One region of the Kluyvera sp. genome, then DNA from elsewhere that is predicted to be linked to it. Evidence: riboswitches for the same ligand, from Rfam matches in the RefSeq annotation. Region 1 holds a riboswitch; the other holds the start of a gene.
What was found. Region 1 has a riboswitch for thiamine pyrophosphate ahead of thiB (thiamine ABC transporter substrate binding subunit). Riboswitches for the same ligand answer to the same signal wherever they lie in the genome.

Region 1 (5,610 bases):
CGGGTTAACATTTTGACCGCGCCCTTTGACGCCGCGTACGGAGTAATGGTTTTGCGGCCTAACTCGCTCTGCATCGAGCAGATATTAATAATCTTCCCGCGGCGGCGTTGCACCATGTAGCGGGAAACCTGCTGCGACACCAGAAAGACCGATTTCTGGTTTACATCAATCACTTTATCCCACTCCGCTTCCGGGAATTCAGTGAAAGGATGACGACGCTGGATACCGGCGTTGTTAATCAAAATATCAATCGATCCAACCTCCCTTTCGATTTGCGCGACCGCGCGCGCCACCTCTTCCCCATTGGTCACGTCAAAACCATAGCCAACCGCGCGATAGCCCTCGGCTACCAACTTGTCCGCCGCCGCCTGCGCACGCTGCTGGGTGATGTCGTTAATCACAATCTCCGCGCCGTGCGCCGCCAGCCCGCTGGCCAGCAGGTTGCCAATCCCCTGCGCGGAGCCGGTAATCAGCGCGCGTTTACCGCTCAGGTCGAATAGGTTTTTCATTAAAAACTCCTTTTTTGATAACTGTTACGCGTAACTGTATACGCGTAACAGTAGAAAAAAGAAGATCTAAAAAGGGGGAAATGATCGTTATGTGATCAGGTTTGCATTTGCGTGCAAGATGAAAAAGAAAAGAGCGCTGGCCAGGTACATAGCCCAACCAAGCGCAGTGACGTCGGAAAAGCCCCAGCGCGTGTTACACGTCCTTAACCCGCGCCGTCATCGCCAACGTGACCACCGAAATCCCCGCAATCACCCAGTACACCGAGAAGTGGCCAAAGTTTTGCGCCAGCGCGCCCTGAATGATCCCGGCCAGGATCACCCCGGTCGAAATGCTGTTGGTAAACAATGTGGTCGCCGCCCCGGCGCGTCCCGGCATCAGGTCCTGGAACCACAGCATGCCAATCCCGGCGACAATGCCGATAAACACGGCGTTAAACAGCTGTAATATCAGCAGCGCGGTATGGCTGTGGAAGAAGATAAGCCCAACGTAGAACAGCACCCCGGCGGCCACTGCAGTGACCATCATCCGACGCTTACCGAAGTGCTTCACGTAGTAGCCCGCAATGATCATCGCCGGAATCTCCAGACCCGCGGCGGTGCCCATCAGGATCCCCGCCAGGCTATCCGGCAGACCAAGATCGCTGCTGATCCACAACGGCATATCGATGATATACATCGTGTTACAGGTCCACATCAGCGTGGAAGCGATAAACAGCATCCGTACGTTGCTGTCTTTCCAGCCGCTAATCTGATTCTGAACCGCGTCAGCCGGCTGCTCGACTCGCGCCACCGAGGGTAACGTTAGCGCAATCAGCGTCAGGCTCAGGATAAAAATCCCCGCCGCGATGGCGAACATGGTGGTAAAGCCGTAGTTCAGCGCCAGCATAAACGCCAGCGGCGGGCCAATCACCCACGCCAGCGACAGCTGGGCACGCATCACCGAGCTAAACATCACCACCTCGCGCGCCGAGCTGTCGGCGTACTCACGGGCGAGCGCAAACAGCTGCGGCATCGCGGCGTTGGCGATGGATGCCAGCATCACGCCGCAGGTAATCAGCGTCAGGTAGTGGCGGTTGAAGGCAAACAGCAGCGCGTTACCTACCGCCATCAGGCAGCAAAACATGATCAGCTTGCGTCGGTCGCCCCGGCTGTCGGATCGCCTGGCCAGCGCCAGGCTGACCGCAATCCCGGCGATCGCGTTAACGGTGTAAAACAGGCCGACCCAGAACGGCTGGACGCCCACTTCACGGCTGAGAAACAGGCTCAGCGTCGGCGCCTGTAGCGCTCCCGCTACGCCCATCATAAATGCCACCAGCATAAAAGCGGCGTACACACCTTTGAGACGTCGTCCCATCGTCATTAACCAGAGCATGTGAAATCCTTTAAGCACGCGAAAGAATAAAAAAAAGCCAGCAGATAATACCTGCTGGCAAATACTCAGTCACACATGATTTGGCGAATTAATGCTCAGAGGCCGATTTCGTAACTTCCCATTGCATCAGAGAGTTCAGCACTTCAAGCCGCTGTGCCGTTGCCTGGCGGGCCAGCCAGGAAACATTTTTGGTCGCTGCGAAATAACGCTGGTAAAACTGATGGATGGTAGACCTCTTCATACACACCTCCTCGCTTCATCGAAATCCATTATTGGCCTAATATAGGGATTAATAAATTGCTGAGTTTTTACCAGGAGTTCCCCTTTTATGCCTTCAGGTCGCTTACAGCAGCAGTTCATCCGTTTATGGCAGTGCTGCGAGGGAAAATCGCAGGAGACGACGCTTAACGATCTGGCGGCGCTACTGAGCTGTTCACGTCGTCATATGCGGACATTACTCAACACCATGGAGGCTCGGGGCTGGCTCACCTGGGAAGCGGAAGCCGGGCGCGGCAAGCGTTCCAGACTCACGTTCCTCTATACCGGGCTGGCGCTTCAGCAGCAGCGCGCGGAGGATCTGCTGGAGCAGGATCGCATCGATCAACTGGTGCAACTGGTCGGCGATAAAGCGGCGGTACGCCAGATGCTGGTCTCGCATCTGGGGCGCAGCTTCCGTCAGGGTCGGCACATTCTGCGGGTGCTCTACTATCGCCCAATGCACAACCTGCTGCCTGGCACCGCGCTTCGCCGCTCGGAAACCCACATCGCCCGGCAGATTTTCAACGCCTTAACGCGGGTAAATGAGGCAAATGGGGAACTGGAAGCCGATATTGCTCACCATTGGCAGGAAATTTCCCCCTTACACTGGCGTTTTTATTTGCGTCCCGGCATCCATTTCCATCATGGGCGCGAACTGGAGATGGAAGACGTTATTGCCTCACTGGAACGCAGCATGACGCTGCCGCTGTTCTCCAACATCACGCAGATCCACTCTCCCACCGCCTGGGTGCTGGACGTGCATCTGGCCGAGCCTGACCGCTGGCTGCCGTGGCTGCTGAGCCAGGTGTCGGCGATGATTCTGCCGCGCGAATGGCAAACGCTGCCTAATTTCTCTCGGATGCCGGTAGGAACAGGGCCCTATTCGGTCGCGCGCAATAACCTTAACCAACTGAAGATCCTCGCCTTTGATGACTATTTCGGTTTCCGGGCGTTGATTGACGAGGTTAACGTGTGGGTGCTGCCAGAAATCAGCGAAGCACCAAACGGCGGCCTGACGCTTGAAGGCTCTACCGAAAGTGAAAAAGCCGTCGAAAGCCGGCTGGAAGAAGGCTGCTATTACCTGCTGTTCGATGCGCGGAGCACATTGGGCCGTAACCCAACGGTACGCCAGTGGCTGAGCCACCTGTTTCATCCCAACAACCTGCTCTACCGCGCGGGCGAGCAGCATCAGAGCCACTGGTTTCCCGCCTACGGCCTGCTGCCGCGCTGGCACCATGCGCGCAGCCGCGCCTGCGAGAAACCGGCCGGGCTGGAGTCCGTCACCCTCACCTATTATCGGGATCACGTCGAGCACCGGACCATCGGCCAGATTATGGAAACGCTGCTGGCGGAGCATCAGGTCAAGCTCAACATTCAGGAAGTGGACTACGACGAATGGCACCGCGGCGAGGTGGTCAGCGATATCTGGCTTAACAGCGCCAACTTTACGCTGCCGCTCGATTTTTCACTGTTCGCCTATCTGTATGAAGTGCCAATGATTCGCCATTGTATCCCCATTGACTGGGAGCAGGACGCGCGGCGCTGGCGCGCGGGCAACCTGCAACAGGCCGACTGGTGCCAGCAGTTGCTCGCTAATCAGTCGGTGGTGCCGCTGATTCATCACTGGCTGATGCTCCAGGGGCAGCGCAGTATGCGCGGCGTACGGATGAATACGCTGGGCTGGTTTGACTTTAAATCCGCCTGGTTTGCACCGCCGGAACCGTAGGGCTTTTGATTTATTCACGTAATCATTACAATGTGCCGTTCTCAACGGGGTGCTGTGCGTCGTGCGCGGCTGAGAGAGACCCGTCGAACCTGATCCGGATAATCCCGGCGAAGGGATTTGAGGCTAACTCAAAATCCTTTGCCACCCATTTACTGAGGTGCAAAGTGCTCAAAAAATTACTCCCCCTGCTGGTGCTGGTTACCGCGCCCGCGTTCGCAAAACCCGTGCTGACGGTCTATACCTACGACTCCTTTGCTGCCGATTGGGGCCCTGGCCCGGCGGTGAAAAAAGCGTTCGAAGCCGACTGCGACTGCGAGTTGAAATTCGTGGCGCTGGAAGATGGCGTCTCGCTGCTCAACCGTCTGCGCATGGAAGGGAAAAATAGCAAAGCGGACGTCGTGCTGGGGCTGGATAACAACCTCTTACAGGCCGCGACCGACACCAAACTGTTCGCCAAAAGTAACGTTCCGGCCAACGCCGTCAACGTGCCGGGCGGCTGGAACAACGACACCTTTGTGCCATTCGACTATGGCTACTTCGCTTTCGTCTACGATAAAAACAAGCTGAAAAACCCGCCGAAAAGCCTGAAAGAGCTGGTGGAGAGCGACCAGAAATGGCGCGTTATCTACCAGGATCCGCGCACCAGCACGCCAGGCTTAGGCCTGCTGCTGTGGATGCAAAAAGTGTACGGCGATAAAGCGCCGGAAGCCTGGCAGAAACTGGCGGCGAAGACCGTCACCGTTACCAAAGGCTGGAGCGAAGCCTACGGCCTGTTCCTGAAAGGGGAAGGCGACCTGGTGCTGAGCTATACCACCTCCCCGGCCTATCACATCATTGAAGAGAAGAAAGACAACTACGCGGCGGCGCCGTTTGCCGAAGGCCACTACCTGCAAGTCGAAGTGGCGGCAAAAACCGCGGCCAGCAAGCAGCAAAAACTGGCGGACAAATTCCTGCAATTTATGGTCTCTCCAGCTTTCCAGAACGCTATCCCGACCGGCAACTGGATGTATCCGGTAACCCAGGTTGCGCTGCCGGAAGGCTTTAACAGCCTGGTGAAACCGCAGACCTCGCTTGAGTTCACGCCGCAGCAGGTCGCCAGCGAACGTCAAAACTGGATTAATACATGGCTCCGCGCCGCCAGCCGCTAATTCCGGGTTGGCTCTACCCAGGTCTTACGGCCACCACATTGATGGTGGCCGTCGCTCTGGCGGCTTTTCTGGCGCTGTGGCTAAACGCCCCCGAAACGTCGTGGTCAACGCTGCTCGGCGATAGCTATCTGTGGCACGTGGTGCGCTTCTCCTTCTGGCAGGCGTTTCTCTCTGCGCTGTTATCGGTGCTGCCCGCCATTTTCCTTGCCCGCGCGCTCTATCGACGCCGTTTCCCCGGCCGTCAGCTGTTGCTGCGCCTGTGCGCGATGACCCTCATCCTGCCGGTGCTGGTCGCCGTCTTCGGCATTCTGACCGTCTATGGCCGTCAGGGATGGCTGGCGCAACTGTATGCCTGGCTCGGCTGGCAGTGGAATTTCTCCCCCTACGGCCTGCAGGGCATTCTGCTGGCGCACGTCTTTTTCAACATGCCGATGGCGACCCGTCTGCTGCTGCAAGCGCTGGAGCAAATCCCCGGCGAGCAGCGCCAGCTTGCCGCTCAGCTTGGGATGCGCGGCTACCCGTTCTTCCGCTACGTGGAATGGCCCTGGATGCGGCGACAGATTCTGCCCATCGCCACGCTGATTTTTATGCTCTGCT
Region 2 (8,849 bases), on a different contig from region 1:
GCCAGGCGATGATCTTTATTCCAGCCCTGATTTATAATTTTCTGGGTTTTGAGACGATGTCCGCAGCGGCCACATCAATGCGGAACCCCAAAAAGGACATCCCAATTGCCTCACTCAGTAACGTTATCCTGGTTATTGGCCTGAATATTATTGCCGTCAGCGGTGTGTTACTGATTATTCCGAGCGATAAGGTCGATATTATCGGCGGAATTATCTCATGCTTCCGTCTCGGTTTCGGCGATGGCATCATCGGCACCCTCATTGTCTATATCATCGGCTTACTGTATCTGGCCGCACTGTGCTCACAATCATTAATGTGGATGCTGGCGACCTGCCGCATGGCGCAGGCCACCGCTCAGGCGCATGAATTACCGGCGGCGCTGGCAAAATCACATCCACGACACGACAGCCCTGCGGGCGCCTTAATTGCTGGCGCAGTGATTACTACGATCATGACAATCGTCAGCACAGCGCTTTCTGGCTCTGCTGAGGAGATGTTCTGGTCAATATTCTCATCCACCACAATTTTGTTACTCATCCCCTATTTCGTTAATTTCCAGGCTTTCCTTAAATTGCGTAAATACGATACCACGACCCATCGACCTTATATCTTTCCAGCACCCAACTGGGTTGTTACCGCGCTTATGAGACTCGCGCAAATAATTTTATTCCTCACCGCCTTCTTTCTTATTTGGGTACCAGGTCAGCCGTTTAAAGCAGCCAACGCCGGATTTATTGCCATCGGCGTCATGCTGACATTGGGTGTCGGTGAATTCTTTATCAGACGCAGCCTCAAACAGGCCCAGACTCCCTCACCGTCGCTTCCCCTTCCTTCTCCGGTCAATAACAAGGATTAATTTATGAACGCAGAGATCGTTTTTACGAATGGATTTATCTGGACCGCTGATAGCCAAAATCCCGTGGCTCAAGCGTTCGCCTTGGCCAAGGATAAAATCATCGCTATCGGCACACATCACGATATCGCGCACTGTATTCATCCCGATACCTTGATTTGTGATTTAGAAGGGCGGTTTGTGATGCCGGGTTTTATCGACGGTCACTGCCACTACTCAATAAGCGCCGATGATGTCTGCGGCGTCAATCTGCAAGGAATGAACACGCCAGAAGCCTATATTGCCGCCATTCAAAACAAGATTCAGTCACGGCCAGAGGCCCGTTTTATTCGCGGCGGTGGTTTTCTGGAAGCCACATTCCCCGATAGCGGTCCAGACAAAGCGCTACTGGATAACCTGTCGCGGGATATTCCCATCGTCATTGCATCGGAAACGTACCATTCCATATGGGTGAATTCAAAAGCGCTCGAAATGGCGGGCATTACCGCACAAACACCCGACCCGCAGAATGGCAGAATTGAGCGCGACACGCAGGGTGAACCCAGCGGTTGCCTACGCGAAACGGCGCAGGCATTGGTACTGGATCGACTGCCTGACTGGTCTAAGGACGATTACAAGGAGGCCATTTTGCGCTTTCAGACCCTCGCGCACAGCCTTGGGATCACCGGCGCATACGACCCCTGGCTGGATATTCGCGGCCAGAATGCCATCGCGGCGTTGACTGAACTGGATAATGAGCAACTGCTCAACATGAATCTACGCGGTGCCCTGTTGGTTTCACCTGAGAAAGGGCAAGCACAGTTTCCGGCACTGCACGAGCAACTGACCGCATTGAAACGCGAGAGCCGCCGCTTTCAGGTTTCCGCCGCGAAATTCTTCGCCGATGGGATCTTCGAAACCAAAACGGCGCTGATGCTGCAACCTTACACCGCGGCCGCCGGGAAAGGCGACGCTTACTATGGCGAGCAAAACTGGCAGACTAGCGAACTGCAGGTACTGTTTGTTGCGATCGATAAAGCCCATTGGCAGATTCATATTCACTGTATCGCTGACGGTGCCGTCCGTCAGGCGCTAGATGCATTTGATTATATGCAACGTATCAACGGCGTGCGCGACGCTCGCCACTGTATTGCCCATGCGACGGCCTGCGATCCCAACGATATCCCTCGCTTTAAAGCGTTAGACATTACCGTCATGCTGAACAGCTTCTGGGCCGCGCGGGATAAAACCTGGCTGATGATTGCCGACTGGATTGGCAAGGACCGGGCAGAGCGCTATCTGTATCCCATAGAAAGCTTTTTCAAGGCGGGCGTCAGGGTGACCAATGCCAGTGATTATCCCGTCACGGCATGGCCAAACCCGCTCGTCGGCATCGAAACGGCGGTGACCCGAATTCCGGCGGATAACTATCATCCCTGGGTGTTTGATTATGACGCGCCAATACACCATCAAGTTCCCTGGCCAGAAGAGCGCGCCACCGTCGAGGAGATGCTCGAAGCCTGCACGGTACAGCAAGCGCGGGCCAATTTTATGGAGCAAACGACAGGCTCGCTTCAGGTGGGATACAAGGCGGACTTTATTATTCTTGACGCTAATTTGCTGCACATCGCACCCGACAAAATAGGCTCGACAAGGGTATTGCAGACCTGGTTTGAGGGGCAGTTGGTATACAGCGCGTCAGAGTCACAAGCCGAACTGCTGTTCAGGGCAGCCAGTCAGCAATAGCCCTGTGCGGCCCTTCTTCTTTGCGAGAAGGGTCGCGCTTTTTTATTGACGCTCTCGCTATGGTATTACGCAACGCGTCACGTTGCAGGAGTCATGATGCAGGTTGCCATCACTGATGTTCAACATATTATCAATGAGTTAGGTAGTGGTCGCTTCCCTTGGCAACTGCATAACTGGCTTAATCAACATGCCATGCTGCCAGGTATTTATCACAGCGTGGCCATGCTGTTTGACCGGGAATCTACGGCGTCGCGCCAGCCGCGTCATATCTGTCAGGCTAAAAATTTGTTTGCCGCCAGCATCATTGAACCGGAGATTGTTTCTCAGGCATTGGATCTGTATACCCGACAGGAAGAATGGCGACATGATGAGCTGATCGCTCGTATCGAACGCAACCCAATGGATGGCATGCGGATTGAACGGATTCCGCCCCCCTCAGACAACCGTTCAGGCACAAGCTCATATCAACGACTCTATATTCATAGCCAGTTGGGCATTGAGTACGCCATCACGCTAACCGACGATCGCCATGTTTATACCTATTCGATCTTTCAAAAGCGCGACGAGCGCCCCTTTAACTCGCTGGAAGTGCAGCGTTTATTCGATTTTGGGCCGTTTGTCCTCACCCTGCTGAACAAGCACGCGCAATTGTGTCAGCAACCGTTATCCACGGTTCTGACACCCCAGCAGGCATTTACCCACAAGTTGATAAGTAGTGGCATCAGGCTATCAACGCGAGAGTACAATACCTGCATAAGCGTGCTGAGCGGCAATACGATTGCACAGATTTCGAGCCAGATGAATGTAAAGGAAACCTCGGTTAGAACCTATCTTGGGCGGGCGCTGATAAAGCTCAATTTGCCCGATAAACAGGCGCTGTATCAGTGGTGTTTCGCTACGAACATTAGCAGCGTGACGGAATGGGCGCCACGTGCATCCAGCCGATAAAACGTTGCCGTCTCGCTTCCCTCTCGGCCAGCCAGCCCACGGCACGATACGGTGGACGGGCAGCCTCACACCTTGAGCAAATTTACCACCATTCGTGGAAATGGTGCACTGGGCCAATCCCCTCGCCCACTTCCAACGTATCGGCCTGCGCCAGCGCTTTCGACAGCCAGGCTTTCGCCACCGGCACCGTTTCCTGCCAGCTGGCGTGACGTGGCCGTAACGCCGCCAGCGCCGCCGACAGCGTACAGCCGGTGCCATGGGTGTTTTTGGTCACCACCCGCGGCGCGGTAAACCGCGTTTCACCGTCGGCGGTAAATAGCCAGTCCGGGCTTTCGGCGTCGTCCAGATGGCCGCCTTTCATCAGCACCGCCTCACAGCCCAGCGCCCGCAGCGCGCGCCCTTGTTCCAGCATCTCACGTTCGCTGCGGGCATGCGGCGCGTCAAGCAGCGCCGCCGCCTCCGGCAGGTTTGGCGTAATCAACGACACCTGCGGCAGCAGACGCTGACGCAGCGTCGCCACCGCCGATGCACACAGCAGCGGGTCGCCGCTTTTCGCCAGCATTACCGTGTCGAGCACCACGTTCTGAATGCGATAACGCGCCAGCCGCTCGGCCACGGCTTCAACAATATCGGTCTCGGCCAGCATGCCGATTTTGGTGGTATCAATGCGCACGTCGCTGAACACTGAGTCCAGCTGCGCGGCGACAAAATCGGGTTCAATGCGATATACCGATTGCACCCCGCGGGTGTTTTGCGCCACCAGCGCGGTCATCACCGAACAACCGTAGGCACCCAGCGCGGAGAAGGTTTTCAGGTCTGCCTGAACGCCCGCGCCGCCGCTAGGGTCGGTACCGGCGATGGTTAAGGCGTTAATGCGCTTCATGCCGCCACCTCCGCATTCATCGCGTACAGCGCATCAAGGAAGGCTGGGACAAAGCTCCCCGGCCCGCGCCCCTCGGCGGCCTTCTGTCCGGCGAATTTCATCAGCGCGCAGGCGCCCGCTACATTTTCCAGACGGCTTCCCGGCAGCGCACAACTGGCCGCTACTACCGCCGACAGCGCGCAGCCGGTGCCAACCACCCGCGTCATCAGCGGATCCCCGCCCTGCACTGCCAGCGTTTGCTGACCATCGGTGATGTAATCCACTTCTCCCGTCACCGCCACAATCGCGCCACTTTCTCGCGCCAGCTTCTGTGCTGCCGGCAGCGCCGTCGCGGCCGTATCAGTGGTATCCACGCCGCGCCCGCCGCGGCTCTCGCCCGCCAGCGCCAGAATTTCAGAGGCATTTCCACGAATCGCCGCAGGCTGTAATTGCAGTAAGCCGCGGCAGAATTCAGTGCGCAGCGTCAGTGCGCCAACGGCAACCGGATCGAGCGTCCAGGGCGTTTTCGCCGCATTCGCGCTTTCCACCGCCGCACGCATCGCCTGCGCACGCGGCTGGGTTAAAGTGCCGACGTTTATCAGGACCGCACTGGCTATGGCGGAAAACTGCGCGGCTTCACCGGCATCAATCACCATCGCGGGCGAGGCGCCAAGGGCTAACAATACGTTGGCGGTGAAAGTCTGCACGACATCGTTGGTCATACAGTGAACAAGAGGGGCATGCTGGTGAAGAAGATGGGCAGTGCGCGCGGATTGCGCGGGGTTTAGCAGGTCAACGTGCATGGTTTGCTCCTGCCATAACGCGAAGAAGCAATGACCTGGAGGCCTCTGACTTCCCTACGCTGGCATTATCCAGATCAGGTGGTACGGGTATTTCTCAGCCTTCACAAGGAAGGGCACCCCGAGTCGTTTAGCGGCGTGGCCGCTTTTTTGCAAGCGTAAGGGAAGTTTCTCGCTTAAGCAAGCCTCTTCCGCCGCGAGAAATCACGCTATAAACAGCAAGGTTATATCTAATAGTCGTTAAACTTTAATTAACACGCTCACGACAGGTAAAAAAAAGATAGCCATGACTTTCTTTCATACGAAACGAAAAACCAGATAGCCATAATTAAACCCGCGACGAAAGAAAAAATAAAAAAACAAAGAAAATCATTAGACTCGCTTTAGAACCAATCATAAAAACTGTTTTCTATAGGAATAATCCTTATCGATAAATGGTAGGATGAGCTCATCTAACCATCTGAATTAATTAAAAAATAACATTTAAATCTCACTGCATTCACCACGCAAATCTATCAACAAAAATCATGATCCTAATCAATATTTATATAGTCAACTTACTGGATAGTTGCTTCGCGTTACCAAGAAAGCGGCAAACTTCTGCTTGCCTTAGTGATTGATAGTCAATGATAAAAATTATTCTTGCGTATGCGATCGTCTCCCTCGCGCTGGTAGCAACCGGGGCATTAGGGGCGGTGGTATATAGCAATGCAGTCTCCATAATCACGAACGACTGTTATCACTCATAACAATTAAAACCTGAAAATAATTTATAATTAACGCTCCCGAAAATATTACGGGAAGAACGTTAAACATTTATTCAGGTGACGTTCTGGTCTATATAAAAAATAAGGTTAATGATGAAAGCAAAAATGATGCTGTTAGCCGTTGTGGCAAGCTCGGCGATTCTTGCGGGTTGCTCTACCCCGGCACAGCGAATGGCGGCATGTGAGGCGCAAGGTATTTCTAAAGATACCTGCTATTTATCCGAACAAAACAGACAGCAAGGGATCAACAACGCGGCCATGACCGCGGCGTATGCCAACGCGGCCAATGCGACTCGCACTCACGACGCGGAACAACACGCGCAGGCGGCGCACGTCGCCGATCCCATGCGTGAAGCGACGCTCTCTTCTAATGTGCTAAAAGCAACGCTGTCGAACGGTTTCTTCTCGGCGACGATTAATGGCAAAAAAGCCGTTGTGAAGCGTATTAACGCCAATTTTTATGAAATTCGCGGAGCGGGCTATATTATTTCCGTCAGCATGAATGCAGACGGCATTGAAAGCGCATCGTGGAATAAGACCCACGGCCGTGAAAACGGCATGCTGACCGTCAAACAATAAAAATGGATACAGGGAGGCAGACGCCTCCCTTATTCTGTTGGCGCTACTCGGCGGCGTTCTCACGCAGCGCTTTAAGCAGCAGCGTAAAGCAGGACTCAATTAGCGGCGGCAGCGTCTGCGGCCCGCGCATTAGCGCCACCGTACGCGTCAGCGCTGGTTGCTGAAGCTGCGCTACCCGCAGCGTTGGGTCTTCAAGGTGGGTAGTGTAAAGCTGCGGCAAAATCGCCACCGCCAGCTGCGAGCGCACCAGCCCGTACAGCGTTTCGATATAGTCCACCTGATAGCGCGTATTCAACGTCAGCCGCTGGCTTTCAACCAAGGCCCCGACCAGCCGCTGCACGTTCCCTTTTGAGAATACCGCAATATCGCGCCCCGCCAGCAGTTTCCAGGGTAAATGTGGCTGCCCGGCTAGCGGGTCGTCCCTGTGCAAAACCGCCACCAGCGGATCTTCACGCAGCGGGAAGAGCTGCAAATCAGCCGGCAGCGAACTGTCGATGGCGCCGACGCCAAAATCAATTTGCCCGCTTTGCAGGTCGCCAACCATGGCATCGTTGGTGCGATCGTGAAATTCAACGCGCAGACGCGGGAACGCCTGTGCCAGCATCTTCGGCAGCAAAGGAAATAACAGCGAACTGACCGACGGCACCAGCCCGATGCGCACCGTTCCGTCGCCGCCCGCTTCGACGATTTGCTGCATATCCTGAAACGCCGTCTGCGCCACGCTCAGCACCCGCTGGGCATGGGGCAGTATCGCCGCCCCCAGCTCGGTTAACGTCACCGCCGAAGCGGTACGATTCACCAGCTTGCCGCCAAGCACCGCTTCCGTCTGCCGCAGGGCGCTGCTGAGCGCCGGTTGGCTAATGGCCAGACGATTCGCGGTGTCCGTAAAGTGACGCAGTTGGGCCAGCGTGACAAAATACTGCAGTTGTTTAAGCGAGAGCGCGGGCAATCGCTGCCAGGGTTCGGTCATGTTGTGCTTCACTCGTGACGATCACGCAGAATAAGCCGAAGTTATCAGGTGATAAGTTTTTTCATCTGGGCAACCGTTTGCTCTGCCCCTAAAGTAGCGCACATTATCCCTGTGCCGGAGATGTTATGTCCAGCAATGCTGAAAACCGCCGCCGCGCCGTTCAGGCCGCTCGTGGTGAAGTTCCGTTCGACCTGCTGCTCACCGATGCTTACATCGTCGATATGGCGACGGGTGAAATTCGCGAAGCCGACGTAGGTATCGTCGGCGATATGATTGCCAGCGTCCACCCGCGCGGTAGCCGCAGCGACGCCCTTGAACGCCACTCCCTGCCCGGTGAATTCCTCTCTCCCGGCCTGATGGACACCCACGTACACCTGGAAAGCTCACATCTGCCGCCGGAGCGCTATGCCGAAATTGTGCTGGCGCAGGGAACCACCGCCGTCTTCTGGGATCCCCATGAGCTGGCCAACGTGCTGGGCGTGGCAGGCGTGCGCTATGCCGTAGAGGCGAGCCGTCATCTGCCGTTGCGGGTGATGGTTGCCGCGCCGTCCAGCGTCCCGTCGACGCCGGGTCTGGAAATGTCGGGTGCCGAATTCGCCGGCGCGGAAATGAACACCATGCTCGGCTGGCCGGAAGTGCGCGGCGTGGCGGAAGTGATGGATATGCACGGCGTGCTGCACGGCAGTTGCCGCATGCAGGAGATTGTGCAGGCGGGGCTGGACAGCGGCAAACTGATCGAAGGCCACGCTCGCGGGCTGAGCGGCGCCGATTTGCAAGCCTATCTGGCCGCAGGCGTCACCTCAGACCATGAACTGACCTCCGCTGACGATGCGCTGGAAAAGCTGCGCGCCGGGCTGACGCTCGAAATTCGGGGTTCCCACCCTTACCTGCTGCCGGATATCGTCAAAGCATTGCAAACGCTGCCGCATCTCTCTTCGCAGATTACGGTCTGCACCGACGACGTGCCGCCGGATATGCTGCTGGAAAAAGGCGGCATCATCGCCCTGCTCAATTTACTGATTGAACACGGACTGAGGGCCACCGACGTTCTGCGCTTCGCCACGCTGAACGCCGCCATTCGTCTGCAGCGAAACGATCTGGGGCTGATTGCCGCCGGTCGCCGCGCGGATCTGGTGGTCTTTGATTCGCTGGATAAACTCTCCGCCCGCGCGGTCTACGTCGCCGGGAAACAAATCGCCCGCGACGGCAAGCTGCTGGCAGCGATTCCCCCGGCCCCTGGCGTGACGCCGCCGCGCAATACGCTGCACCTGGATCCACTCAGCGCCGATGACTTCGCGTTGCGAGTTGGCCGCATTCAACACGGCGTCGCGCGGCTTCGCCACA

Region 2: another riboswitch for thiamine pyrophosphate. It lies ahead of thiM (hydroxyethylthiazole kinase); the one in region 1 lies ahead of thiB (thiamine ABC transporter substrate binding subunit).

What each region holds. Positions count from the first base shown of each region.
Region 1 is NZ_CBDKZX010000132.1:38-5,647, reverse strand. It holds gene idnO (gluconate 5-dehydrogenase) at 1-509, opposite strand, end outside; gene ACW14G_RS21890 (sugar efflux transporter) at 703-1,881, opposite strand; gene sgrT (glucose uptake inhibitor SgrT) at 1,970-2,122, opposite strand; gene sgrR (HTH-type transcriptional regulator SgrR) at 2,210-3,865, shown strand; TPP riboswitch at 3,901-3,999, shown strand; gene thiB (thiamine ABC transporter substrate binding subunit) at 4,030-5,013, shown strand; partial or broken gene ACW14G_RS21870 (ABC transporter permease subunit) at 4,989-5,610, shown strand, end outside.
Region 2 is NZ_CBDKZX010000005.1:83,150-91,998, reverse strand. It holds gene ACW14G_RS03625 (APC family permease) at 1-857, shown strand, start outside; gene ACW14G_RS03620 (amidohydrolase) at 861-2,579, shown strand; gene ACW14G_RS03615 (LuxR C-terminal-related transcriptional regulator) at 2,673-3,527, shown strand; gene thiD (bifunctional hydroxymethylpyrimidine kinase/phosphomethylpyrimidine kinase) at 3,610-4,410, opposite strand; gene thiM (hydroxyethylthiazole kinase) at 4,407-5,192, opposite strand; TPP riboswitch at 5,227-5,323, opposite strand; gene ACW14G_RS03600 (hypothetical protein) at 6,047-6,535, shown strand; gene ACW14G_RS03595 (LysR family transcriptional regulator) at 6,579-7,505, opposite strand; gene ACW14G_RS03590 (adenine deaminase) at 7,631-8,849, shown strand, end outside.